DNA from 2 places in the Pseudomonas sp. NPDC089530 genome. Region 1 is predicted to be linked to the other one. Evidence: predicted binding sites of a transcription regulator. Region 1 holds the regulator's gene; the other holds the start of a gene.
What was found. Region 1 encodes sigma-54, which starts transcription at its own class of promoters, with help from an activator protein. Its sites were predicted from a motif close to ANTGGCATNNANNTTGCTNT; they were not measured.
Positions count from the first base shown of each region.

Region 2: the regulator sigma-54 is predicted to act here: its motif matches at 7,263-7,282, upstream of glnA (glutamate--ammonia ligase).

Region 1 is NZ_JBNNVU010000089.1:3,815-22,695, reverse strand. Features, by position in the region: partial or broken gene ACQKQA_RS24745 (KdsC family phosphatase) at 1-12, shown strand, start outside; gene lptC (LPS export ABC transporter periplasmic protein LptC) at 21-593, shown strand; gene lptA (lipopolysaccharide transport periplasmic protein LptA) at 580-1,128, shown strand; gene lptB (LPS export ABC transporter ATP-binding protein) at 1,128-1,853, shown strand; gene ACQKQA_RS24725 (RNA polymerase factor sigma-54) at 2,036-3,529, shown strand; gene hpf (ribosome hibernation-promoting factor, HPF/YfiA family) at 3,609-3,914, shown strand; gene ptsN (PTS IIA-like nitrogen regulatory protein PtsN) at 3,927-4,391, shown strand; gene rapZ (RNase adapter RapZ) at 4,394-5,251, shown strand; gene ACQKQA_RS24705 (HPr family phosphocarrier protein) at 5,268-5,540, shown strand; gene ACQKQA_RS24700 (ZIP family metal transporter) at 5,572-6,465, opposite strand; gene ACQKQA_RS24695 (superoxide dismutase) at 6,498-7,109, opposite strand; gene ACQKQA_RS24690 (hypothetical protein) at 7,111-7,560, opposite strand; gene ACQKQA_RS24685 (class II fumarate hydratase) at 7,588-8,964, opposite strand; gene ACQKQA_RS24680 (FagA protein) at 8,957-9,352, opposite strand; gene pmbA (metalloprotease PmbA) at 9,522-10,868, opposite strand; gene yjgA (ribosome biogenesis factor YjgA) at 10,977-11,498, shown strand; gene tldD (metalloprotease TldD) at 11,547-12,989, opposite strand; gene ACQKQA_RS24660 (carbon-nitrogen hydrolase family protein) at 13,017-13,856, opposite strand; gene ACQKQA_RS24655 (YhdP family protein) at 13,916-17,719, opposite strand; gene rng (ribonuclease G) at 17,795-18,881, opposite strand, start outside.
Region 2 is NZ_JBNNVU010000136.1:767-9,242, reverse strand. Features, by position in the region: gene glnL (nitrogen regulation protein NR(II)) at 1-886, opposite strand, end outside; gene ACQKQA_RS28395 (bifunctional transcriptional activator/DNA repair enzyme AdaA) at 1,232-2,347, shown strand; gene ACQKQA_RS28390 (DUF4124 domain-containing protein) at 2,319-2,834, opposite strand; gene ACQKQA_RS28385 (chorismate mutase) at 2,920-3,462, opposite strand; gene ACQKQA_RS28380 (hypothetical protein) at 3,549-5,585, opposite strand; gene glnA (glutamate--ammonia ligase) at 5,760-7,166, opposite strand; gene thiI (tRNA uracil 4-sulfurtransferase ThiI) at 7,497-8,476, shown strand, end outside.

The sequences.
Region 1 (18,881 bases):
GCCTACTTATAGAGCCTCCCATGCTGAGCAAAAAGATTCGCAACATACTGATCTTCGGCGTCATCACCGCGCTGTTCCTGGCGGTGGGATACTGGAACATCAGCCCGGAACGCTTCCTCGACAAGCCGGTGGTGCAGGTCGACGAAAACGCCATCGACTACTACGCCATCAACGCCCATAGCGTGCAGTACCTGCCAGACGGCAAGCTGCAGTACGAGATGACCTCCGACAAGGTCGAGCACCTCAAGGCCTCCGAGATCACCTTGCTGACCCAGCCGGACCTGCTGATGTATCGCGGCACCGCCTTCCCCTGGCACGTCAAGAGCGAGCGCGGCGAAGTCAACCCGGATGGCACCGAGGTGGAACTGATCGATTCGGTACGGGTTTCCCGCACCGACGAGAAAAATCGCAACCTGCTGGTCACCACGACCCGCATGACAGTATTCCCGCAGAAGCAATATGCGCAGACCGATCAAGACGTTAGAATCGACGGCGCCGGCGGCGTGACGACTGGCAAGGGAATGAAAGCGTATTTGAAAGACGGCAGGATGAACCTGCTATCGAACGTAAGAGGACAGTATGAGGCTCGTTAAAACCCTCCCTATTTTGCTCAGTCTGGGCGCAGCACTGGGAAGCGTGAGCGCCTGGGCTCTGCCGAACGATAGCCAGCAACCGATCCGCATCCAGGCCGACGACGCTCAACTGGACGACAAGAACGGCGTAGCGACCTACCGAGGCGACGTGATCATCACCCAGGGCTCGATGAAGGTCACCGGCAATACCGTGACCATCACCCGCACCCAGACCGGCGATATCGACGTAGTGACCTCCGTGGGCAACCTGGCCTACTTCGAACAGCTGCAGACCCAGGGCGACACCAAGCCTGTCCAGGGCTACGGCGTGACCATCCAGTACCACGCCAACCAGAACCGCGTCGTACTGATCGACCGCGCCAAGGTCATCGACAAGGACGGCAACATCACCCAGGGCGAGAAGATCGTCTACGACACGAACAAGAAGCTCGCCAGCGCCGGTCGCGCCACCGGCAGCAAAGTCACTGAGACACGCCCACGGATCGACATGGTCATCCAGCCGAAAAAGAAAACCGACGAGCAAAAGGCCCAGTAATGGCAACTCTGAAAGCCCAGCACTTGGCCAAGAGCTACAAGAGCCGCCAGGTCGTGCGTGACGTCAGCCTGTCCATCGACAGCGGCCAGATCGTCGGCCTGCTCGGCCCCAACGGCGCCGGCAAGACCACCTGCTTCTACATGATCGTCGGCCTGGTCCAGGCCGATCAGGGGCGCATCCTGATCGACGACCTGGATGTCAGCCATCAGCCGATGCACGGCCGCGCCCGCGCCGGGATCGGCTACCTGCCCCAGGAAGCCTCGATCTTCCGCAAGCTCTCGGTAGCCGACAACATCATGGCCATCCTCGAGACCCGCAAGGAGCTCGACAAGGCCGGTCGTCGCCAGGAGCTGGAAAGCCTGCTGCAGGAATTCCACATCAGCCACATCCGCGACAACCTCGGCATGAGCCTCTCCGGCGGCGAACGTCGTCGTGTGGAAATCGCCCGCGCACTGGCCACCGCCCCCAAGTTCATCCTGCTCGACGAACCTTTCGCCGGCGTGGACCCGATCTCGGTAGGCGACATCAAGCAGATCATTCACCACCTGAAGGCCAAGGGCATCGGCGTGCTCATCACTGACCACAACGTCCGTGAAACCCTGGACATCTGCGAAACCGCCTACATCGTCAACGACGGCCAACTGATCGCCGAAGGCGACGCCGAGACCATCCTCGCCAACGAGCTGGTCAAGGAAGTGTACCTGGGGCATGAGTTCCGTCTGTAAGCCTTGAGGTGTTTGGCTGGTCGCCAGAGCGCCTGCCGCGATAAAACCCCACCGTTTTTATTGTTACAGCGCTCTAGGCAAACACTTCAGTTTCAGGCATATAATTTGCTTATGTTTGGCGCTCACGCGCCCTGTAGTGGATGGCGCATGTGCGCCGGCGAATAAGGTGTTAAGCCCCTGCCATGAAACCATCGCTAGTCCTCAGAATGGGCCAGCAGCTGACGATGACCCCGCAGCTGCAACAGGCCATCCGCCTGCTCCAATTGTCGACCCTGGACCTGCAACAGGAGATCCAGGAGGCCCTGGAGTCCAACCCGATGCTCGAACGCCAGGAAGAAGGCGACGACTTCGATAACACCGATCCACTGGCCGACAACCCCGAGCAGAAGCCCAATACCGATCTCCAGGAAACCTCCTATCAGGAAACCGCCCCAACGGTGGACAACCTCGAGGACGGCGAATGGAACGAGCGCATTCCCAACGACCTGCCGGTCGACACCGCCTGGGAAGATGTCTACCAGACCAGCGCCAGCAGCCTGCCCAGCAACGATGACGACGAGTGGGACTTCACCACCCGCACCTCGGCCGGCGAAAGCCTGCAGAGCCATCTGCTCTGGCAGTTGAACCTGGCGCCCATGTCCGACACCGATCGCCTGATCGCCGTGACCCTGATCGACTGCATCAACAATCAAGGCTACCTGGACGAGACCCTCGAGGAAATCCACGAGGCCTTCGACCCGGAGCTGGACATCGAACTCGACGAAATCGAGGCCGTCCTGCACCGCATCCAGCAATTCGAGCCAGCCGGCATCGGTGCCCGCAACCTGGGCGAATGCCTGCTGCTGCAACTGCGACAGCTACCCGCCAAGACGCCTTGGCTGACCGAGGCCAAGCGCCTGGTCACCGACTTCATCGACCTGCTCGGCAGCCGTGACTACAGCCAGCTGATGCGGCGCATGAAGCTCAAGGAAGACGAACTGCGCCAGGTCATCGAACTGGTGCAGAGCCTCAACCCACGCCCGGGCTCGCAGATCGAATCCACCGAAGCCGAATACGTGGTCCCCGACGTCATCGTGCGCAAGGACAACGAACGCTGGCTGGTGGAACTGAACCAGGAATCCGTGCCACGCCTGCGCGTCAACCCGCAGTACGCCGGTTTCGTGCGGCGCGCCGACACCAGCGCCGACAACACCTTCATGCGCAACCAGCTGCAGGAAGCCCGCTGGTTCATCAAGAGCCTGCAGAGCCGCAACGAAACCCTGATGAAAGTCGCCACCCAGATCGTCGAGCATCAGCGCGGCTTTCTCGAGTACGGCGATGAAGCGATGAAACCCCTGGTGCTGCATGACATCGCCGAAGCCGTCGGCATGCACGAATCGACGATTTCCCGGGTGACCACGCAAAAATTCATGCATACCCCACGGGGCATTTATGAACTGAAATACTTTTTCTCCAGCCACGTCAGTACCTCCGAAGGCGGTGAATGCTCGTCCACGGCGATCCGCGCGATCATCAAGAAACTGGTCGCCGCGGAAAATCAGAAAAAGCCGTTGAGTGACAGCAAGATCGCTGGTTTACTGGAGGCACAAGGCATTCAGGTAGCCCGCCGTACCGTCGCCAAGTACCGCGAATCCCTTGGGATTGCGCCTTCCAGCGAACGGAAGCGGTTGATGTAACCGCCGGGCTCGCCACAGCGTTCCAGTGGCAGGTCAATCGACCTGCCGCTTTATGCACTGGCAACGAAGGAGAAGCTGTATGCAAGTCAACATCAGTGGACACCAACTGGAAGTGACCGAACCCCTGCGCGCTTACATCGGCGAAAAACTCGACCGACTGGAGCGGCACTTTGACAAGATTACGAATGTGCAGGTAACGCTGGCCGTCGAGAAGCTGAAGCAGAAAATCGAGGCCACGCTGCACATCCATGGTGGGGAAGTCGTCGCCAACGCAGAACATGACGATATGTATGCCGCCATCGACTTGCTCACGGACAAGCTTGACCGCCAACTGAAAAAGCATAAGGAAAAGCAACTCCACCTTCTCCAAGGCACGGGTCGCTAACACTCCCCTCCCATGATCCGACTTGAAAGCATCCTGACCCCCGGCCGTTCCCTGGTGAACGTGCCGGGCGGCAGTAAAAAACGCGCCCTCGAACAAATTGCCAACCTGATCAGCCGCGAAGTGCCTGAGCTGGAGATGCAAGATGTCTTCGAAAGCCTGATCGCCCGTGAAAAGCTGGGTTCCACCGGTTTTGGCAACGGCATCGCCATTCCACACTGTCGCCTCAAAGGCTGTGAGTCGCCCATCAGTGCCCTGATGCACCTGGACGCTCCCATCGATTTCGACGCCATCGACGGCGCTCCGGTCGACCTGCTATTCGTACTGCTGGTCCCGGAAGCCGCCACCGATGCTCACCTAGAACTGCTTCGGCAGATCGCCAGCATGCTGGACCGCAAAGAGGTGCGCGACAGACTGCGCAGCGCCACCAGCAACGAAGCCTTGTACAAGGTTGTCCTGGACGAACAGAACGGTCAGTAGCCATGCGTTTGATCATCGTCAGCGGCCGTTCCGGCTCAGGTAAAAGCACCGCCCTCGATGTACTTGAGGACAACGGCTATTACTGCATCGACAACCTGCCAGCCGGGCTGTTGCCGGAACTGGCCGAGCGAGCGCTGATCCACACCGAGCTGACCCAGCCGCTGGTCGCCGTTTCCATCGACGCCCGCAACCTGCCGAGCCACCTCTCGCGCTTCCCCGAACTGCTCGAGGAAGTGCGCAGCCGGCATATCCAGTGCGATGTGCTGTACCTGGACGCCGACGAAGAAACCCTGCTCAAGCGCTTTTCGGAAACCCGTCGCCGCCACCCCTTGAGCAGCAACAACCGCTCGCTGGCCGAGGCGATCGAAGACGAAAGCCATCTGCTGGGCCCGATCGCCGACCTCGCCGACCTCAAGGTCAACACCACCAACCTGAACCTGTATCAATTGCGCGATACCATCAAGTTGCGCTTGTTGAACCAGCCGGAACCGGGCACGGCCTTTCTGGTGGAGTCCTTCGGATTCAAGCGCGGCATGCCGGTCGATGCCGACCTGGTGTTCGATGTGCGCTGCCTGCCCAACCCGTACTGGAAGCCCGAGTTGCGTGCCCAGTCCGGACTCGATCAACCGGTCGCCGAATACCTGGCCGCCCAGCCGGATGTAGAGGAAATGTTCCAGGACATCTCCAGCTATCTGCTGAAATGGCTGCCTCGCTTCGCCGCCAGCAACCGCGCCTACGTCACTATTGCCATTGGCTGCACGGGCGGCCACCACCGTTCGGTCTACCTGACCGAACGCCTGGGCCAAGTCCTGCAGAAATCCCTGAAGAACGTCCAGGTCCGCCACCGCGACCTTAGCTGAAAGGATCTACCCCGCGATGCCTGCTCTGGAAATTGAAATCATCAACAAACTGGGCCTGCATGCCCGTGCCTCGGCTAAGTTCGTCGGCGTGGCCGGCCAGTTTCCCTGCCAGATCCGCGCCGGCAGGACGCCAGAGTCGATGGTCGACGGCAAGAGCATCATGGCGATGATGATGCTGGCCGCCGGCAAAGGTACCCGGATTCATCTGAAGACCGAAGGCGAGCAGGAACAGGAGGCGCTGGAAGCACTGGTGGCGCTGATCAACAACTTCTTCGACGAAGGCGAATAAGCCCGGCAGGGCAACCCTGCCGGACAGGCACTCAGGCGAGTGCCGTATCCATCACCATCATCAGGCAAAAACCGATACACAGCCCCAGGCTGGCCAGTTTTTCATGACCGTTGCGCCGTGATTCCGGAATCACCTCATGGGTGACCACCAGCAGCATGGCCCCCGCCGCCAACGCCAGCCCGAGCGGCAACAGCATCTCGGCCAGGCTCACCAGCCATGCGCAGAGCAGAGCGAACACCGGCTCCACCAGGCCCGAGGCGGCACCGATCAGAAACGCCTTGCCCCTGGACATGCCAGCCCCGGCCAGCACCAGGGCAATCACCAGGCCTTCCGGCACATCCTGCAAGGCGATCCCCATGGCCAGGCTGTCCGCCTCCGGCATACCACCACCCGCGGAAACGCCAACGGCCATGCCCTCGGGAATGTTGTGGGCAATGATGGCAAACACAAACAACCAGATTCGCGGCGGGATAACCGGATGCTCCAGGGTGCCCACCAAGGCCTCCGGATTACCCGCCGACACCTTGCGGTCCACCAGGAACAGGGCAAAAGCCCCGAGCATGATGCCGAAGCTGACCACCCCGCTCGACGCCCAAGCCGACAAGCCAAGGTTTTCCGCCGCGGCGATCCCGGGCACGATCAGCGAAAACGCCGTGGCCGCCAGCATCACCCCGGCGCCGAAGCCCAACAGGGTGTCGCTCAGCGCCACCGGCATCTTGCGAATGACCAGCACCGGCACCGCCCCCAGCGCGGTGCCCAGCGCACAGATCGCGCCACCCTGCAATGCCCGCGACAAGCGCGGCTCCAGGTCCAGCCAGGACAACCCCTGGGCCACTAGCAATGCAGTACCCGCCAACAGCAACAGCGAACCGAACGCGTAGCGAAACATCCGCCCGCTGCTGATCGTCAGTGTTTCAGTGCCCATAGTCAGCCTTAGATATTTTTATCGGAGGGGGCTCAAACCAGCGCAGCCTGGTAGCGCTGGGCGACCTCGGGCCAATGGATCACGTTGTAGAAGGCATTGATGTATTCCGGCCGCCGGTTCTGATAACGCAGGTAATAGGCGTGCTCCCAGACATCCAGGCCGAGAATCGGGGTATTGCCGTTCATCAGCGGGCTGTCCTGGTTACCGCTGCTCTCGACCACCAGGGTCTTCACCGGGGTCACGCTGAGCCAGGCCCAGCCGCTGCCGAAACGCGTGAGCGCCGCCTTGGTGAAGGCCTCCTTGAAGCGCTCGAAACCACCCAGTTGCGCATCGATCGCCCTGGCCAGCGCGCCATCCGGCTGGCCTCCGCCGGTCGGCGCCATCACCGCCCAGAACAGCGAGTGGTTGGCATGGCCGCCGCCCTGGTTGATCACCGCCGCTCGCAGTTTTTCCGGCAATTGCCCGACCCCGGCCACCAGCCGCTCTACCGGCCACTCGGCCCATTCGGTGCCTTCCACGGCGGCGTTGAGGTTGTTGATGTAGGTCTGGTGGTGCTTGGTGTAGTGAATCTCCATGGTCTGCGCATCGATGTGCGGTTCCAGGGCGTCGTAGGCGTAGGGCAATGCAGGCAAGGTAAAGGACATATCAATGGGCTCCGTAACGGGGGGCATCGAGGGGCGCGGCGACAGCGGTCGATTGCGCCACATTGCTCTGCAGCAGGCGCTGGGTACGGGGGTATTCGCCATGCTCAGCGATGAAGTTGAGCAACTCGACATAGGTCTTGCTGCTCTGGCGCAGCGCGGCTTCCCGCAGCGCCGGCGCCAGGCGGCTGTCCTGCAGGGTCTGCAACAGCCGCTGATGGATGGCGCAGAGGTATTCCGCGCTCTCCTCCGGCTGGTTCAGGCGCAGGTGCAGGTCCGCCAGGTTGTGGTGGGAGACGACACAGGCCGCCACCGCTTCGTCGGCATCGCTCCAGCGCTCGAACAACACCTGCGCCAAAGCCAGGGCCTGCAGGTAATACTCACGGGCGTCCACCAGGTCGCCCTGCAGGAAGAAACGGTTGGCCCTTTCGATCGTGCGTTTCCAGTGCTCCATGGTGAACCTCCAAGGCAATGTCGGGATTTACACGCCGCCCGCGGTGAGTTTTTCCGGGTCGAGCAGGATCTCCAGCTGGCTGCGCGACAGGTCGGTGTGCTCCAGGGCCACGTCGATCACCGGACGCCCCTGCTTGTAGGCGGTCTTGGCGATTTCCGCGGCCTTCTGGTAACCGATGATCGGGTTGAGCGCCGTGACCAGGATCGGGTTGCGCGACAGCGCCTCCTTGAGCTTGGGCTCGTTGACCTTGAAGCTGGCGATCGCCTTGTCCGCCAGCAGTCGGCTGGAGTTGGCCAGCAGCTCGATGCTGCTCAACAGGTTCTGGGCAATGATCGGCAACATCACGTTCAGCTCGAAGTTGCCCGACTGCCCCGCCACCGTGATTGTCATGTCGTTGCCGATCACCTGGGCCGCCACCATCGCCGTGGCCTCGGGAATCACCGGGTTGACCTTGCCCGGCATGATCGAAGACCCCGGTTGCAGCCCTTCCAGCTCGATCTCGCCGAGGCCGGCCAAGGGTCCGGAGTTCATCCAGCGCAGATCGTTGGCGATCTTCATCAGGGTGACCGCGATGGCCTTGAGCTGGCCGGAGACCGCCACCGCGGTGTCCTGGGAGCCGATCAGGGCGAACAGGTTCTTGCCCGGGGTGAACTGCACCTGGGTCAGGCTGCTCAGTTGCCGGCTGAAACCCGCGGCGAACTGCGGGTGGGCGTTGATCCCGGTGCCCACCGCGGTGCCGCCCTGGGCCAGGGATTGCAGGCTCGGCAACAGGTCCTGCAAGTGGCCGATATTGGCCTTGAGCTGCTGTGCCCAGCCATCCAGCACCTGGCTCATGCGTACCGGCATGGCGTCCATCAGATGGGTACGGCCGGTCTTGATGAACGGATGGACCTCGAGGGCCTTGCGCTCGATGACCTGTACCAGGTGCACCAGCGCCGGCAGCAATTGCTCATGCAGGCCCAGCGCGGCACTGACGTGAATGGTGGTAGGGATGATGTCGTTGCTGCTCTGCCCGCAGTTCACATGATCGTTGGGGTTGACCGGCTCACCCAGCAGGCGGCTGGCCAGGGTGGCGATGACCTCGTTGGCGTTCATGTTGGAACTGGTGCCGGAGCCGGTCTGGAAGATATCCACCGGGAAATGCTGCATGAAGTCGCCTTCCAGCAGGCCCTGGGCAGCATCGACTATGGCCTTGCCCTGGGCTTCGCTCAGTTGCTTGAGCTCGACGTTGGCCTTGGCCGCGGCCGCCTTGGCCAGGATCAGCGCGCGAATGAATTGCGCCGGCATGCGCTGGCGGCTGATGGGGAAGTTGTCCACCGCACGCTGGGTCTGTGCGCCATACAGCGCCTGCTCTGGAACATGCAGTTCGCCCATGCTGTCGCGTTCGATACGGGTATTACTCATCGGGAAATCCTTGCACCAGTTCGATAAGGGGAATGGAGGGCAACAACGAGCAGGTCGCCAGTTGCCAGGCATGGCTTTGCCAGCGCTTGAGCCGGCATTTACAGGAAGAGAGGCGTTCCAGGTCGCGCAACGGCCGCCAGGCCTGGTCCAGGCACTGGCTGCGCCAATGCCAGGGCAGCGCGGTATCGGTGGCGGTGTCGAGCAACAGGCGGAATGAGGTTTCGGCGATCAGCCAGGGCGAGGTGGCGGTACAACACGCCAGGTAGCGCCCTTCGGCCAGGTAATGCTCGATCAGGCGCGGTTCGTCAGGATCGAGGGCACAGCGGATCTGGCGACTCATCCAGCGCCAGCTTTCGAGGTAAGGCTGCTCATGCAAGGCAGAACTCATGACCGGGGCTCATTCGATAATGAGATTTATTATTATATGATATTGAGAATCAAAACAAGCATGCGGAGCGCCGCTGCCCCTGCATGGATCCCCAGCCCTTAAAAAACCGGCGCAATAAAAAAGCGCGCGCCCCGAACGGGACGCGCGCTTCTGCCGACGCAGTCGCAGCTTAGCTGCCGGCGACCGTCATGCGTTCGATCAGGACCGAGCCGGTGCGGATGTTGCTGCGCAGCTCCAGATCGTTACCCACGGCGATGATCTGCTTGAACATGTCGCGCATGTTGCCGGCGATGGTCACCTCCTGGACGGCGAACTGGATCTCGCCGTTTTCGACCCAGAAACCGGCCGCGCCCCGGGAATAGTCGCCCGTGACCATGTTCAACCCGTGGCCCATCAGTTCGGTGACCAACAGACCGCGCCCCATGCGGCGCAGCAGGGCCGCCTGGTCTTCCTCGCCATGGGTCACGAACAGGTTGTGCACGCCACCGGCGTTGGCGGTGCTGGGCAGGCCGAGCTTGCGCCCGGAGTAGGTGCCGAGCACGTAGGACACCAGCTCGCCGTTCTCGACGAAAGGCTTGGCATAAGTGGCCAGGCCATCGCCGTCGAACGCCGAACTGCCGAGGGCGCGCATCAGGTGCGGGCGCTCGTCGATGGTCAGCCACTCGGGAAACAGCCGCTGGCCCAGCGCGCCTTCGAGGAACGACGACTTGCGGTACAGGTTGCCGCCGGAAATCGCCCCCAGGAAGCTGCCGAACAGGCCGCCAGCCAGCTCCGCGGAAAACAGCACCGGCACTTCGCAGGTCGGCACCGGACGGGCGCCCAGTCGGCTTGCGGCCCGTTGCGCGGCGCGCTGGCCAATGATCGCCGGATCGGTTAGCAACTGGCCCTGGCGGTTGACGTCGTACCAGTAATCGCGCTGCATCTGGCCATCGGCCTCGGCGATCATCACGCAGCTCAGGCTGTGGCGAGTCGAGGCATAACCGCCGATAAAGCCGTGGCTGTTGCCATACACACGGCATCCTTGATGGGTGCTCAGGGTGGTGCCGTCGGCGTTCTTGATCCGGCTGTCGGCGGCAAAGGCCGCGGCTTCGCAGGCCAGCGCCCGTTCGATGGCCTGCTCCGGGGTAATGTCCCAGGCGTGGAACAGGTCGAAGTCCGGCACGTCCCTGGCCATCAGCGCGGCATCGGCCAACCCGGCGCTTTCGTCTTCCGAGGTGTGCTTGGCGATCGCCAGGGCCGCGGCGACGGTTTCACGAATGGCCTCGGGGCCGCTGGCCGAGGTACTGGCCGAACCCTTGCGCTGACCAACGTACAGCGTGATGCCAAAACCCTGGTCGCGATTGAACTCGACGGTTTCCACTTCCCGCTGGCGGACCGAAGTCGACAGGCCCTGCTCCAGAGAAACCGCCACTTCGCAGGCACTGGCGCCCTGGCGCTTGGCCTCGGCGATGATCTGCTCGACTTGTTCCTGCAGTGCCGGCAAAGCCTGCGGGCCGACGCTTTCTACTGCACTCATGGTGTTCTCCACTCAAATTCTGCTTTCGCTCAAGGCCTTCGAGCGACCGGGCCGGACAAGCGGCCCCCGACTGGTTATCATGGCGGCGTTTCTTTGCGGACTGCCACCATGGTTGATTCTTACGACGACTCCCTCGATGGGGAGAAAAGCAAATCCCAGGTCAAACGCGAGCTGCATGCTCTGGTTGATCTCGGCGAGCGCCTTACAACACTCAAGCCTGACTTGCTGAACAAACTGCCGTTGACCGACGCCTTGCGCCGGGCCCTGGCGGATGCGCCCAAGCATGTCGCCCATATCGCGCGTAAACGCCACCTGCAATTCATCGGCAAGCTGATGCGCGATCAGGACACCAGCGCGATCCTGGTACTGCTGGACCAGCTCGACGCCTCCACTCGCCAGTACAACGAACGTTTCCATAACCTGGAACGCTGGCGCGATCGCCTGATCGCTGGCGATGACGCGGTCCTGGAGAAGTTCGTTGTCGACTATCCGGAAGCGGATCGCCAGCAACTGCGCTCCCTGATCCGTCAGGCCCAGCACGAGGTGGCGCATAACAAGCCGCCCGCCTCCAGCCGTAAAATCTTCAAATACATTCGCGAGCTGGACGAGATTCAACGCGGCCTGCGTTAAACCTCGGCCCGGGTGGGTTGCCACGCACCCCACCCATCGCGTCACGCCTCAAGCGCCCGTGCCACCCACGGTGATCGCATCGATCTTCAAGGTTGGCTGGCCGACACCCACCGGCACCGACTGTCCATCCTTGCCACAGGTTCCCACACCGCTGTCCAGCGCCAGGTCGTTACCGACCATCGACACCCGACTCATGGCTTCCGGCCCGTTGCCGATCAGGGTCGCGCCCTTGACCGGCGCGGTGATCTTGCCGTCCTCGATCAGGTAGGCCTCGCTGGTGGAGAACACGAACTTGCCACTGGTGATGTCGACCTGACCACCGCCCAGATTGGCGCAGTAGATGCCCTTCTTCACCGACGCGATGATTTCCGCCGGATCGCTTTCGCCGCCCAGCATGTAGGTGTTGGTCATGCGCGGCATCGGCAGGTGCGCATAGGATTCGCGCCGACCGTTACCGGTGCGGGCCACCCCCATCAGGCGGGCATTGAGCTTGTCCTGCATGTAGCCCTTGAGCACACCGTTCTCGATCAGGGTGGTGCACTCGGTCGGGGTGCCTTCGTCATCGATGCTCAGCGAGCCACGACGCCCGGCCAGGGTGCCGTCGTCGACGATGGTGCAGAGCTTCGAGGCGACCATTTCGCCCATGCGGCCGCTGTAGGCCGAGCTGCCCTTGCGATTGAAGTCACCTTCCAGGCCGTGGCCCACCGCTTCGTGCAGCAGCACGCCGGACCAGCCGGAACCGAGCACCACCGGCAAGGTACCGGCCGGCGCAGGAATGGCTTCCAGGTTGACCAGAGCCTGGCGCAAGGCCTCGCGGGCGTAGCCCATGGCGCGGTCTTCACTGAGGAAATAACGGTAATCGGTACGACCGCCGCCGCCATGGCCGCCACGCTCGCGGCGACCGTTCTGCTCGACGATCACGCTGACGTTGAAGCGCACCAAGGGCCGCACGTCCGCCGCCAGGCCACCGTCGGTGGAGGCCACGAGGATGCGCTCCCAGACCCCGGCCATGCTGACACTGACCTGCTGGATGCGTGGGTCCAGGGCACGGGTCGCGGCGTCGACGCGCTTGAGCAGCTCGACCTTTTCCGCGCGGCTGATGACTTCCAGCGGGTTGTCCGGTGCATACAGTTGCGCCACGTCCTGGGTGGTAAAGGCCTGCACGGTGCCGTTCTGCCCGGCCCGGGAAATCGAGCGCGCGGCGCGGGCCGCCTGGCCCAGGGCCTCGAGGGTGATGGCATTGCTGTAGGCGAAACCGGTTTTCTCACCCGACTGCGCGCGCACGCCAACGCCCTGGTCCAGATTGAAGCTGCCTTCCTTGACGATGCCGTCTTCCAGCGACCAGGACTCGGAAATCTGCCCCTGGAAATACAGGTCGGCGGCATCGATCCCCGGCCCGGCCAGATCGCCGAGCACGCCCTGCAGGCTTTCCAGGGTCACGCCGCCGGGCGCCAGAAGGTGTTCACTGACTGAAGATAACAACCCGCTCATATGCTTTACGCCTTCAATTCGTCGTTCTTAAGCAAGTCGCTGCGCGCCTTGCGAGAAAAAGCGCCGGTGACTGGCCACCGGCATGCGCGCCCGGATGGACGCCTGTTCGCTGCTGTCACGTTCGGCCAGCAGCACGGCCTCGCCCTGATCCTGTTGCGCCAGCACCCGGCCCCAGGGGTCGACGATGGCCGCATGGCCGAACGTTTCCCGGGGTCCCGGATGAGTACCGCCCTGGGCCGCCGCCAGCAGGTAACACTGTGTTTCGATGGCCCGGGCGCGGATCAGCACGTCCCAATGCGCCGCGCCGGTCACGGCGGTGAACGCCGACGGGGCACTGATCAGTTCCGCCCCCGCGGCCCGTAATTCGCTGTACAGCTCCGGAAAGCGCAGGTCGTAGCACACGGTCAGGCCAAGCCGGCCCACCGGCGTATCCGCCACCACCACCTGCTCTCCATGAGCATAGTCATCCGACTCGCGGTAACGGCCGCGATTGTCGGCCACGTCCACATCGAACAAATGCAGCTTGTCGTAACGCGCCACCTGCTCGCCGTGCTCGTCGATCAGCAGCGAGCAGGCACGGGCCTTGGCTTCGGGCTGGTCCACCGGCGGCAGCGGCAGGGTGCCGGCCACTATCCATAACTTGAGGTCGCGGGCGGTCTGTTTCAACCAGGGCAGGATCGGGCCTTCGCCACGGGCCTCGGCACGGCCGATGGCCGCCGCGTCGCGGCGCCCCATGGCGGCGAAGTTCTCTGGCAGTACCGCCAGCTGCGCACCGCCGGTGGCGGCCTGTTCCAGCAGGCGCTGCGCCTGCTGCAAATTGGCCGGCACGTCGCTCTGGCTGACCATTTGAATCACCGCAAGAGACATGGCGCACTCCGAAGTGGGATATGTGGCCATGCTACTCCATAGGCCCGTGCCACGGTTTTTCAAAACGGTTTGTCGAAGGTGATTTTCGGGTCCTTCCAGGGGCCCTTGACGTTGTAGTTGACGCTGGCGAAACGCGACACCCGGTCACCGATCAGCTTGTCGATCAGGAACAACGCCCCACCCACTGCCGGAGCCCCGACAATCAACGCGGCGATCGGCAGGTTGTTGGTCACCGGCAGGGTCACCTGCAGCTTGGCATCGACCTGGTCGCCCACCAGGTCCAGGGTGCCATTGAGCTCCAGGTTGCTCGACGGGCCGGTCAAGGCAATGGGTTCGCGGGTCACGTAAACGCCGTTGCTGGCCACCAGCAATCCCTTGACCCGGTCGTAGCTCAGGCCCTTGCCGAACAGGTCGGAAAAGTCCAGGCGCAGGCGCCGGCCGATGGAGTTGAAGTTCAACAAGCCGAATACCCGCAGGGCCTGCGCCCCGCCCTCGACCTCCACGAACTGGCCTTTGCGCAGGGTCGCATCGAGGCTGCCCGAGAAGCGCTTGAGCCCGACCCAGGCCGGCGAGCCGGGCCAGCGCCCGTCCACGTCCATATGGAACTCTTCGCTGGTCACGGTCGGGGCAAACCCCCAGTTCTTGAGCACATCGGCCAGGTTCTTGCCGCCCAGGCGGCCCTTGTACCAGCTGCTGCTGGCCCCCGGCTCGCCCTCCCAGCCACCGGCGCCTTGCAGCAGCATGCCCTTGAGGCCCAGGTCGAGACTGTTGAAGGCCATGCCCTTGGCGGTCGGGCGCACTTTCAGCGACCAGCCGCCGATCAGGTCCTTGCCCTGGTACAGCTGGTTGATCCACAGATCCAGCGCCGGGACTTTCTTCGGGTCAACCGAAGCCAACGGGTCCGGTGCGTTCTCGTCGGCCTGCACCGTCGGGTCCGCGGCCGGCAGGCGCACGTATTGCAGATTGATCGCCATTGGCGCTGCCTTGGCATCGGGAATCGCCACATCGCCCTTGGCCTGCTGGCTGTCGAGCTGCAAGGCCCAGGCCGACGGCTTGCGGGTCAACTGCACGCGGGCCTCGTCCAGGGTGGTACCGAAGCCGATGAGCTTGCCCACCTTGAAGTCGGCGCCGCTGAGCAACTGCCTGGCGCTGCCGCCCGTGTCTTGCCCGGCATAACGATCGACCAGCGCCTTCCACGGTTCCACGTCCAGCTCCGAGAGCACCCCGCGTACCCGCAGGCCCTTGGCCGTCGGCAGCACAGCGTCGCCCTCGCCGAGGAACAACTCGCCACGGCCCTCGGCCAGATTGCCGCCCGGCGCGGCGAAGGTGAAGTTGGCCAGCTCGCCGTAGTCGAACCAGTAACGCCGCTCGGCGCCCTGCAAAGTCATGCGGAACACACTGTCACGCCCCTGGCTGGCCGCCATGCCGAACGGCGCCGGCAGATCGACGGCAACCCCCTTGAGGTTGGAACTGACCATCAACTGGCTGTCGGCGCCGTCGAGGTTGAGCTGCAACTGGTAAGGGATATCGCCGGAAACCGGCAGCGGTTGGTTGAACTTCAACCACTCCGTGAGCTTCTTGACCGAGACCTGGCCCTTGGCGACGACCCGGGTGTCGAGCCTGCCAGGGCGACCGTCGGCAAAGATCTGCGCGGTCACTGGCCGCTCGAAGGCCTGGGCGCTGATGCCCTGGCCGCTCAGGCCCTTGCCGCTGTCGAAGCGGAAATCGCCCTTGAGCTGGCTCAGCTCCAGCTCCGGCTCGCTCAACTTGAGTCGCGCCTTGTTGGTCTTGAAATCCACCAGGACCTTCGGCTCTTCGCCTTTGACCAGCGGGATATCCAGTTTCAGGCTGCCCTGCAGGTCGCCCTCGCCCTGCCAGCCGGCAAAGGTCGGGCCGGTGCCGATCGGCGCATCCTGGAGAATCTTCAAACCGTCGCCCAGGCCGCCGGCGAACTCGCCGTCGATAAACATGTGGGTGTTCTGCCCGGCGGGCACATGGGGAATATTGACGTAGACATCCTTCACTTGGGTGTCGAGCAACTGGCCCTGGCTGGCGAGGATGCGCACACCGCTGTCCTCGATAAACACGTCGCCACTGACCTTGCCGATATGCGGCCAGCCCGGCTGAAAGGCCAGCTCGGCGTCGTGGACCTTGAAGAACAGGCTGATGCTGCGTGCCTCATCGGTCGCGCCATGGTTCAACGAACCCTGGTACTGGAAGAAACCTTGGTCCACCGCGCCCTTGAGGATCGCCGTGCGCAGCCATTCGTCCAGCGCCGGACTGAGCACTTCGGGCAGGTATTTGGCGGTGTAGCGTCCGTCGCCGTCGACCAGGCCGACCCGCAGGTCCATGTAGTCTTCCTGGGTGTGGTCGAAATGCAGGCGGATCAGGAAGTCGCCGGCGATCTTGCCCTCCTCGCCCAATACCTTCAGGTACGGCGCAATCAGGGTGAAGCCCTGCTGGTCGAGCTTCCAGGTCAACCGAGCGTTGGCCTGCAGGTACTGCCAGGGCTTGGCGAAGATCGGGTCCAGGTGCAGGGAGAAGTCCTTGCTGTCCATACGCAACTCGCCCTGCCCCAGGTCGCCGCTGATGGCGCCGCTGACGTTACGGGCCGCCGGCGCGCCGTGATAGGCGTCGAACCCGACCCGCTCCAGGTTGGCGGCGAAGCTCAGGCGCTGATCGCCGCTGGCTTGCGGGCGGTAGTCGAGCAGGATATTGCGCAGCGCGCCGGTAACCTTGAGGTGGTCGATAACGGTCGCCACGTTATCCGGCAACGGCGCCCAGGCATCCAGGACCGGGGTGATCGGCGTCAGGTCGAGGCGGTCGGCCTGCAAGTGCCAGAGCTCCTCGACACTGTTGACGGCGCCGGTCTGCCGCAGTTGCAGGCGCGACTCCCAGCGTGTCTCGCCCAGGTTCATGGCCAGCGAGTCGAACAGCACACTGAAGCCTTCCTCGTTGCGCTGGAAGTAGGCATTGAGCCCGAGGTTCTTCACGGTGATCGGTTTGCGCTCGTCATAGGCGCCGTGGATCTGCGGGGCATTCAGGCGCACCACCAGGCTGCGCAGCAGGCCATCGCCCCAACTGAGCCAGAACTCGCCACCGGCCTTGAGCTCGGAGAACGACCATTGCTGGGTCAGGCGCGCCGGCAACCATTTCGCCCAGTCGCTTTGCGGCAGGCTCAGGTAGGCATCGGCCTGCCCTTCGCGCCAGGCGCTGGCCTGGAGCCGGGTGCGCAGGCTGAAGGCCAGCGGCTGCCCGTCCGGCAGGGTCAGGCGCGCATCGAGGCGTTGCCGGCTGGGACCGGTACGCAGGTTCAGGCCGACATAGGTCAGCGCGATCGCGGCATGATCGAGGGGCTGCAGGGTCACCTGGCTATCGAGCAGCGACAGCTCGCTGACCATCTGCAGGCGGTTGAGCAACTGCTCGGGGTCGAAAGGCTGGTTATCCTGCACCGGCAGGCCTTCGAGCGCCCAGCGCCCGTCCGCGCCTTCTTTCAGGCTCAGGTTGAGGCCGCTGAACTCCAGATGTTCGACCCGCAGTTGCCGCGCCAACGCGCTGCCCGGCACGTCCGGCGCCACCCGTACCTGATCCAGGCGCAAGGCGTTGGCGCCCTCGCCGACGGTCACATCGTGGGCCAGGAGGATCGGCGAGAAACCGCTCCAGCTGCCTTCCAGCCGGCCGATCTGCACCGGCATGCCCAAGGCTTCCTGGGCCTTGGCCTGGACCTCGGCCCGATATTCAGCCACCAGCGGGGTCAGTTCCCGACCCAGGCTGACGTACAGCGCCGTCAGCACCAGCAGTAACGCACAAAGCCCCAGCCCCCAGCGGGTCAGAGCAGCGAGAAAACCCATCAGACGCTCCATGTCAGTTGGCTCCCGTGGCAAGAATCATGCACAGGCCGAGGCCAACTGCATCCGGTAAGTGGAAGGTACGCGGACTCAGAGCAGCACCACGTCGTATTGTTCCTGGGAATACATGGTTTCGACCTGAAAACGTATGGTCCGGCCGATAAAGGCTTCCAGTTCCGCCACGTTGCCCGACTCCTCGTCGAGCAGCCGGTCGACGACTTTCTGGTTCGCCAGGACTCGATAACCCTCGGCCTGATAGGCCCGCGCCTCGCGCAGGATCTCCCGGAAGATCTCGTAGCAGATGGTTTCCGGAGTCTTTAGCTTGCCCCGTCCCTGGCAGCTGCTGCAGGGCTCGCACAGGATCTGCTCCAGGCTTTCCCGGGTGCGCTTGCGGGTCATCTGCACCAGGCCCAGCTCGGTGATGCCGATGATGTTGGTCTTGGCGTGATCGCGCTCCAGCTGTTTTTCCAGGGTCCGCAGTACCTGGCGCTGGTGCTCCTCGTCTTCCATGTCGATGAAGTCGATGATGATGATCCCGCCCAGGTTGCGCAGGCGCAGCTGGCGGGCAATGGCAGTCGCCGCCTCGAGGTTGGTCTTGAAGATGGTTTCTTCGAGGTTGCGGTGCCCGACGAAAGCCCCGGTGTTCACGTCGATGGTGCTCATGGCTTCCGCCGGGTCGACCACCAGGTAGCCACCGGACTTGAGCGGCACCTTGCGCTCCAGAGCCTTCTGGATTTCATCCTCGACACCATAAAGGTCGAAGATCGGCCGTTCCCCCGGATAGTGCTCCAGGCGATCGGCGATTTCCGGCATCAGCTCGGCGACGAACTGCGTGGTTTTCTGGAAGGTTTCCCGGGAATCGATGCGGATCTTCTCGATCTTCGGGCTGACCAGGTCACGCAGGGTACGCAGGGCCAGGCCGAGGTCTTCGTAAATGACGTTGGGGGCACCGATGGTCTTGATCTGCGCGCCGATCTGGTCCCACAACCGACGCAGGTAGCGGATGTCCATCATGATTTCGTCGGCGCCCGCGCCCTCGGCGGCGGTGCGCAGAATAAACCCGCCGGCTTCCTTGATGCCTTCCTGGGCCACGCAATCGCTGACCACCTGCTTGAGGCGCTCACGCTCGGCTTCGTCCTCGATCTTCAGGGAAATGCCGACATGGGCAGTGCGTGGC
Region 2 (8,476 bases), on a different contig from region 1:
CGTTGTCGATGATCTCGATCTTGGTCACCAGGCGGTGGCGCACGTGGCCGATGGTGAACTGGCGCATGGTGCGGGTGCGCAGGGTGATGCGCCCCAGGCGCAGCTCGTTCTGGCCGCCGATGGCCTGCATGGCGTTGCGCACGATGTTGAGCACCGCCTGGATCATCTGTTCACGGTCGATCAGCACATCGGGAATGCTCGGGTCGTAGTCGCGCACCAGGGTGATGCCGCCCTGGCTTTCGGCTTCCACCAGGCTGCCCACGCGCTCCAGCACCTCGTGCACGTTGCACAGGGCCAGCGACGGCAGCTTGTTGGAGCCGAGCATGCGGTCCACCAGGTTACGCAGGCGGTCGGCCTCTTCGATGATGACGTTGGTGTAGTCCTTGAGGTTCTCGTCCGGCAGCTCGCGGGCCAGCAACTGGGCGGCGCCGCGAATCCCGCCGAGGGGGTTCTTGATCTCGTGGGCCAGGCCGCGCACCAGCATCTTGCTGGTTTCCTGCTTGGACAGCTGGGCCTCTTCCTTGGTGATGCGCAGGAGGCGGTCGCGGGGGTGGACCTCCAGCAACAGCAGGGTGTCGCCGTTGCTCAGGATCGGCGTCACGGCGTAGTCCACCGTCAGGGTCTGGCCGGTCAGCGCGGTGAGCATGGCTTCGCGCTTGGTGAACGGGTGCGCCTGCTGCACCGCCTGGCGCAGGGAGCTCAGGGCTTCGGCCGACTCGGTGAACAGCTCGCTGATGAATTGCCCATGGCTGCGCTGGCCGCTGATGGCCAGCAACATTTCCGCCGCCGGGTTCATGTACTCAAGGCGCAGGTCGGCGTTGAGCAGGATGGTCGCGGTGGTCAGGTTGTCGAGGAGCAAACGGTGCAGTTGATCGCTGATGGTCATGGGTAAATGTTGACCTCTTTTGAAGCAAGGCAAGCCGGGGCCGGTCCCGGATTGCGCGCGGGTAAGGCGCTGATGTCAGGAAAATGCAAAAACCAAACCAAGGCTCCGAAAAGAAGCGCGCGAGCCCTGAAACAGCCGTTTGAAGCTCTATTACACAGCGTTCGGACAGGGCTGCTGGGTAGTTTCGAACCAAAATGGGCTGTCGGATGAAGGAAGGTGCAGGTTAGTGCACCAATATAGTGCTGTTTTTCCCGCGTCGGCGAATCAACGCCTGATTTGCGGCGGCATTCGCTACATCGCTGCTCTACAGTGCACAGACATTTCCCTCTGGTGCTGGAGACGGCCATGGACAACGCCCCCTTGCTGTTTCAACTGCCCGACGATGACACCCTGTACCGCGCCCTGCTCGAACGCGATCCGGCCTATGACGGGTTCGCCTTCGTCGGGGTGAAGAGCACAGGGGTGTTCTGTCGGCTGACCTGCGCGGCGCGTAAGCCCAAGCGCGAAAACACGGTGTTCTTCAGTTCGATCAAGGCCTGCGTCGAGGCCGGTTTTCGTGCCTGCCTGCGCTGTCGCCCGTTGGAGCAGACCGGTGCCCAGGAGCCCATGGTCAAGCAGCTGCTTGGCTTACTGGAAAGCCATGCCGACAAGCGCTGGTATGAAGGCGATCTGATCGAGCGTGGCTTCGATCCTTCCACCGTGCGCCGGGCGTTCAAGCGCCATTTCGGCGTGACCTTCCTGGAAATGGCCCGCCTGCGCCGCCTCGGCGAAGGCATGCAGCAACTGGCATGCGGCGCCAGCGTGATCGAGGCGCAGATCAGCGCCAGTTTCGATTCCGACAGCGGTTTTCGCAGTGCCTTCAGCCGGCTGATCGGCCAGCCACCGTCGAACCTGCGCGGTTGCGAACTGCTCAAGGCCGACTGGCTGCAAACCCCGATCGGGGCGATGCTGGCGGTGGCCGATGCGCAGGCGCTGCACCTGCTGGAGTTCTTCGACCGTCCGGCCCTGGCCACTGAGCTCAAGCGCCTGCAGAAGCACACCGGCTCGACCATCGGCTTCGGGCGTTTTGCCCCCATCGATCAGATCGAGGACGAATTGCGGCGTTTTTTCGCCGGGGAATCGGCGAGTTTCGTCACGCCTTTGGCACTGAATGCTTCGGCCTTTACCCGCACGGTCTGGCAGGCACTCAGGGCGATACCGCCCGGCACCACCCGCAGTTACGCCGAGGTGGCGAACAGCATCGGTTCGGCCTCCGCCGTGCGGGCGGTGGCCCGGGCCAACGGCGCCAACCAGATATCCATCGTGATTGCCTGCCACCGGGTGATAGGTTCCGACGGCTCCCTCACCGGTTATGGCGGCGGGCTGTGGCGCAAACGCTGGCTGCTCGAGCATGAGCGGCGCCTGTATTCGCAGGCCCAGGCGCGGCAAGGCCTCAGGGCCGATGAGTCCGTTGCAGGGTGAAGGTCAGCGTCGGGCTTTGTTGTACCACCTGCTCGCCATCGAGCACCTGCACCGCCAGGCGGTGTTCGCCGCGATCGAGGTTCAGCAGTTGCAGGCTCGGCACGTTGCCGGGTTGGCCATAGGGCCGGCCGTCCAGCAGCAGGCGCAGGTGGTGGGCGCTGTGCAGGCGCGGTTGCAGGCGGACCTCGACGTTGAAGGTGCCGTTGTTGGCGCGCACCACACCGCCGTTGGGCACGCCGTTCAGTTCCAGGGTGCTGTAGGTCGGGGCGCTGGCGGGCGGCAGTAGTTCGGGCTCGCTGGCCGGCGCGAGGGTGGGGCGGGGCGCCTCGATGCGGTTCAGCGGCGCCAGCTCGACCGCCTGAGCCGGTACGCCGGCCGGCGGTCGGTCGCTGTAGGCGGTATTGCCGTCGGCATCGGTGTAGCGATAGATCTGCGCGGCGGCCGGCAGGGCGGTCAGCAACAGCAGGTACAGGCAGTGCAAGCGCATGGCGGCGTTCCTGGGGCTGGTCGGCGGTTTCGAAGGCGAAAGTGCCTCCAGCATAGAGCCGCGGACCGGGCCCTGGTTCGTCGCTTCAACCTTTGTACACACAAAGCTCGGCAGTGGCGCGGATCAGCGCCAGCTGGCGCAGTGCGGCCCGATCGCCGCCGTGGGCAGCCTGGGCCAGCCAGGACGGGCACTGCGGGTCGTTGCGGTAGGGGCTGAAGTCGGCCAGTTGCTGCAGCAGGCGTTTTTGTAACCGATCGAGTTGCGGACGGATCTGCCCCACCAGGTCCGGGCGCGGCGCATCCGGTGCCTTGCCTTGCAAACTCCACTCGGACAGATGGGCGTATTGCACCAGCTTGTTGGCCTCGATCTGCGCGGCGAAGAACTGTTCTACCGCCGCGCCTTCGAGTTTGTAGTCCGGTGCCAGGGCCACCGCGGCGGCAATCACTTCCCGCTCGCGGGGGCGGTCTTCCACCGGCTTGTGGCTGTCCCATTTGCTCAACGCCACCTGGTCGGCGATGGCCAGGCGTTCTTCGATACTGCCCAGTAGCGGAGCGAGGGCGGCGGGTGCGGCACAGGCGTTGCCAGCCAGCAACAGAGTCAACAGGGCAAGGCAGAATCGCGAAGTCATGGGCGGTCTCGACGGTTTGGGGATAAGTGGGCGGCCATGATGCACGCAAAACCGCAGTGCCGGGCAAACGCTTGGGCTCAGGTGGCTCATTGACTGGCTGCAGCGGTCGCGGTCGCATCGCAACCGGTCGGGCTTGAAGAGACGCGCTTGCCGTTTTCGTCATAGACGATCCGGCAAGCGCTCAAGCCGTTTTCGAGCCGTTCGCGACTCTTGATCGCGCCGTTGCGGTGATAGCACCGTTGTTCGCCGGTCAGTTGGCCGTCGGATTCATGACTTTTCACCTGTTGCTGGTTGACGGTCATCCAAGTGAACCCCACCGAGTCTTTCTGGCACTCGACCTGCCCATTGTCGTAGTAGGTGCGCTGAGTGATCTGGTCATTGTCGCCGACGATCTTCTCGCGGATCTTTTGGCCTGTTTCATCGTTGTACTCGACAGAGCCCTGGGGGCTGCCAAAGAGAAAGTCCGCTTCCCAGGACAGCTTTCCGCGGGTGAACCGCCGTTGTTTTCCACAGCGTCCGACGGTTGAGCCGAGCTTGTCGAAGCGGCACCAGTTGGCTTCCTCATAAAGCACTCCGTCCCGATCGTATTGTTTCATCAGGCCGATAAAGCGCCCTCCCTCGAAGCGTCCGACCGTGGCCGGCGTACCGTCGGGCAGGAAGGTCAGATGCGGGCCTTCGTATCGATTGTTGTGCCAGGTGATGTCGCTCAGTACGCTTCCATCTTCTCTGTAATCCAGTGAGCGTCCTTCCCGCTTGCCGTTCTCGTATGCCTGCGAATATTGCAGTTTGCCGCTTGGGCTGTAGCCTTCGCGGGTGCCGGACAACACGTCGGCCTTGTAATGCTCGGTCAGAAGCAGCACGCCCTTGGTGTCGGTTTCACGCAACTCGCCCTCTTTTTTGCCGGCGACGAAGTTCACGCTCTGGCTATGGCCCTTGTCCGTCTTGAGGACCCACGGGCCGCTTTTCAGGCCGTTCTCGAAGTTGCCGCGACCTGCTTGGGTAACCCATGGACCTTCGCGTTTGTCGTTGCGATAGCTGCCGCTTTCTGTGAAACCGTCCACCTTCTCTTCGCTCGGACCGTTGAGCGTCCCGTGGACATAGGTCTGGAAGCCGGTGACAGTGGGTTCGCCTCCTTCGCCGTAGGACAGCTCCCAGCGTCCCTCACGCAGATCATCCTGGTATTCGCCGGTCATGAGGTAGCCTTCTCTCTCATTGGACAGGCTCCACTTGCCCTGGCGTTTGCCCTCGATATAGCGGCCCTGGGACCAGCTACCCTGTGGGTCGCCAATACCCCATTCACCGGTTCGTTGGCCCTGGGCGTAAGCACCCTGGGCGGCGACGGCGCCGGAATTGGAGTACTCCAGGTAGGGGCCATCCTCGCTGCCAGTGAAGCGCTGCGGTTCGGTTTCCCAGGCGATGCGGCTGGCCCGGTAGCTGTAGAGCAAGGGCTCGCCCTGCGGCGCAGGTGCTTCGCCGCGCCAGTAGCTGGCGGTGAGAAAGCGTCCATCCTTTTCGGCGAAAGTCTTTTTATAGCTGTACTGGTCGGTTCCGGGTGGATTGGCGGTGATGGGTTGCCCACTCTGGTCGAAATAGCCCACCAGGGTGCCGGCCGAGTGGTCGAGCTGGTTGAATTCGTCGATGCCCGAGTCTTCGTAAAAAAAGCTGTAGTTCAATGGTGTCAGCTGGCGCAGGGCCTGTTTTACCGTCGGGGCATCGAGTTTCTTGCGGTCTTTGGTGATGCGCTCCAGGGCGGGCTGCAGTTTTTCCAGGCGCAGGTAGCGCTGTTCGTTTTCGTCATAACGGTAGGCATACAGGCGATACTGGCCGCGCTGTTTGAACAGCACCAGGCGGGTCGGGGACTCGCTGTCCAGGGCGATGTTGAACACGGACTCGATCGTGGCATTGCCGAAGTCATCCAGCAGCTGTGGCTGGCTCTCGTCCGGATCGACGGAGTAATAACCTTTGACGCTGCCACCCCGCTTGATAAAGGCCAGGGTCGCCTGGCTTTCCGCCAGGCCGGTGATCAGCGGGTGGGCCAGGGATTTGTCGGCATAAAAGGGGGCAGCCTGGGTGCTGCCGAACGCCAGGCAGGCGATCAGGCCGAGAGAACGAGTCCACTGCATACGAATCCCTTCGTCGAGGCGCCGGACAGGGGGCGCGAAAGGCGCGGATTATCCATGGATGGATCACCAGGGGGAATGCTTCGGGGCGATTGGCGGGCAATAAAAAAGGCCTCCCGAAGGAGGCCCTTTACTTGTTCTGCAGCATGTCACGCCGCGTATCGCGGCGCTACCGGATCAGCAGCTGTAGTACAGCTCGTATTCCAGTGGGTGCACGAAGGTGCGGACCTTGATTTCTTCTTCGCTTTTCAGGGCGATGTAAGCGTCGATGAAGTCGTCGCTGAAAACGCCGCCTTTGGTCAGGAACGCACGACCTTTGTCCAGCTCTTCCAGGGCTTCTTTCAGGCTGCCGCAAACTTGTGGGATCTCTTTCGCCTCTTCTGGCGGCAGGTCGTACAGGTTTTTGTCAGCGGCATCGCCAGGGTGGATCTTGTTCTGGATACCGTCCAGGCCGGCCATCAGCAGAGCGGCGAAGGCCAGGTATGGGTTGGCAGCCGGGTCCGGGAAGCGGGCTTCGATACGGCGGGCTTTCGGGCTCGACACGTAAGGAATACGGATCGAAGCGGAGCGGTTGCGAGCCGAGTAGGCCAGCATCACTGGCGCTTCGAAGCCTGGAACCAGACGCTTGTAGGAGTTGGTGGCCGGGTTGGTGAAGCCGTTCAGGGCCTTACCGTGCTTGATGATGCCGCCGATGAAGTACAGGGCGGTATCGGACAGGCCGGCATAACCTTCGCCGGCGAAGGTGTTCTTGCCGTCTTTCCAGATCGACATGTGTACGTGCATGCCCGAGCCGTTGTCGCCGTACAGAGGCTTAGGCATGAAAGTAGCGGTACGACCGTAGGCGTCGGCAACGTTGTGCACAACGTACTTCAGGGTCTGGGTTTCGTCGGCCTTCTTCACCAGGGTGTTGAACTTGACGCCGATTTCGTTCTGGCCGGCAGTCGCCACTTCGTGGTGGTGGACTTCGACGGTCAGGCCCATTTCTTCCAGTGCGTTGCACATGGAGGTACGGATTTCGTGGTCGTGGTCGAACGGTGGAACCGGGAAGTAGCCGCCCTTGACGCCTGGACGGTGGCCCTTGTTGCCGCCTTCCACGTCCTGGTCGGACATCCACGAACCTTGCTCGGAGTAGATCTTGAACATCGAGCCGGAGATATCGGACTTGAACTTCACTTCGTCGAAGATGAAGAACTCAGGCTCTGGACCGGCGAATACGGTGTCGCCGATACCGGTGGCTTTCAGGTGCTCTTCGGCGCGCTTGGCGATCGCACGTGGGTCGCGGTCGTAGCCCTGCATGCTCGAAGGCTCGATGATGTCGCACACCAGGATCAGGGTCGGCTCTTCGGTGAACGGATCCAGTACGGCGGTTTCGTCGTCCGGCATCAGGATCATGTCGGAGGCTTCGATGCCTTTCCAACCCGCGATGGAGGAACCGTCGAACATCTTGCCGGCTTCGAAGAAGTCCTCATCCAGCGCATCACGGGCCGGCATGGTCACGTGGTGCTGAGTGCCTTTGGTGTCAGTGAAGCGCAGATCAATCCATTTGACGTCATGATCTTTGATGAGTTGAACCGACTTCGACATAGTGTCCTCCGGGGTGGCTTCGGGCGGTGTTGGTGTGCCCTTAGAATGTGGGTGATGCCGGCGCCGATACTCGGCCATGGCAACCTGCCTCACAAGGGAGCAAATTGCATGCCAGTGCCCCGAGATGGGTTTTATGCCCCAATCTCACGCATTCCAGGGGGCACGTGGGCCAAATTGGCAAAATGGCGCACCGCAATGTTGCGTTTTTATCGTGCAGTGACCCATTTTGGTGCATTGAAAACCAAGTGCAGATTAATTGGTTAAACCTTGAGCAATTTCCGCTATAATCCGCGCCCCCCTTTTTCGGCTGGCCCAGCGCGCGCTGTTTTCATGAAACTAATCGTTAAAGTTTTCCCGGAAATCACCATCAAGAGCCGCCCGGTACGGACGCGTTTCATCCGTCAGCTGGCCAAGAACATCCGTGCCGTGCTCCGCGACCTGGACCCGGCCGTGGTGGTCAATGGTGTGTGGGACAACCTCGAGCTGGAAACCGCGGTCAGCGAGCCCAAAGCCCTGAAGGAAATGACCGAGCGCCTGAGCTGCATGCCGGGCATCGCGCACTTCCTGCAGGTTGACGAATACCCGCTGGGCGACTTCGACGACATAGTCGCCAAGTGCAAGCAGCACTTCGGCGAGGCCCTGGCGGGGAAAGTCTTCGCCGTGCGCTGCAAGCGCGCCGGCAAGCACGAATTCAGCTCCATGGACGTGGAGAAATACGTCGGCAGCCAGCTGCGCCGGCAGTGCGGCGCAGCCGGGATTTCCCTGAAAGAGCCGGAAATCGAAGTGCGGATGGAAATTCGCGACCAACGGTTGTTCGTGATCCACAGCCAGCACAACAGCATTGGCGGTTACCCGCTGGGCGCCCTGGAACAGACCCTGGTGCTGATGTCCGGCGGTTTCGATTCCACGGTGGCGGCCTACCAGATCATGCGCCGCGGCCTGATGGCGCACTTCTGCTTCTTCAACCTGGGCGGACGTGCACACGAATTGGGCGTGATGGAAGTCGCGCACTACATCTGGAAGAAATACGGCAGCTCCCAGCGCGTGCTGTTCGTCAGCGTGCCGTTCGAGGAAGTGCTCGGCGAGATCCTCGGCAAAGTCGACAACAGTCATATGGGCGTCATCTTGAAGCGTATGATGTTGCGTGCTTCGTCGAGCATCGCCGACCGCCTGCACATCGATGCGCTGGTCACCGGCGAGGCGATTTCCCAGGTGTCGAGCCAGACCCTGCCGAACCTCTCGGTGATCGACTGCGTGACCGACAAGCTGGTGCTGCGCCCGCTGATCGCCAGCCACAAGCAGGACATCAT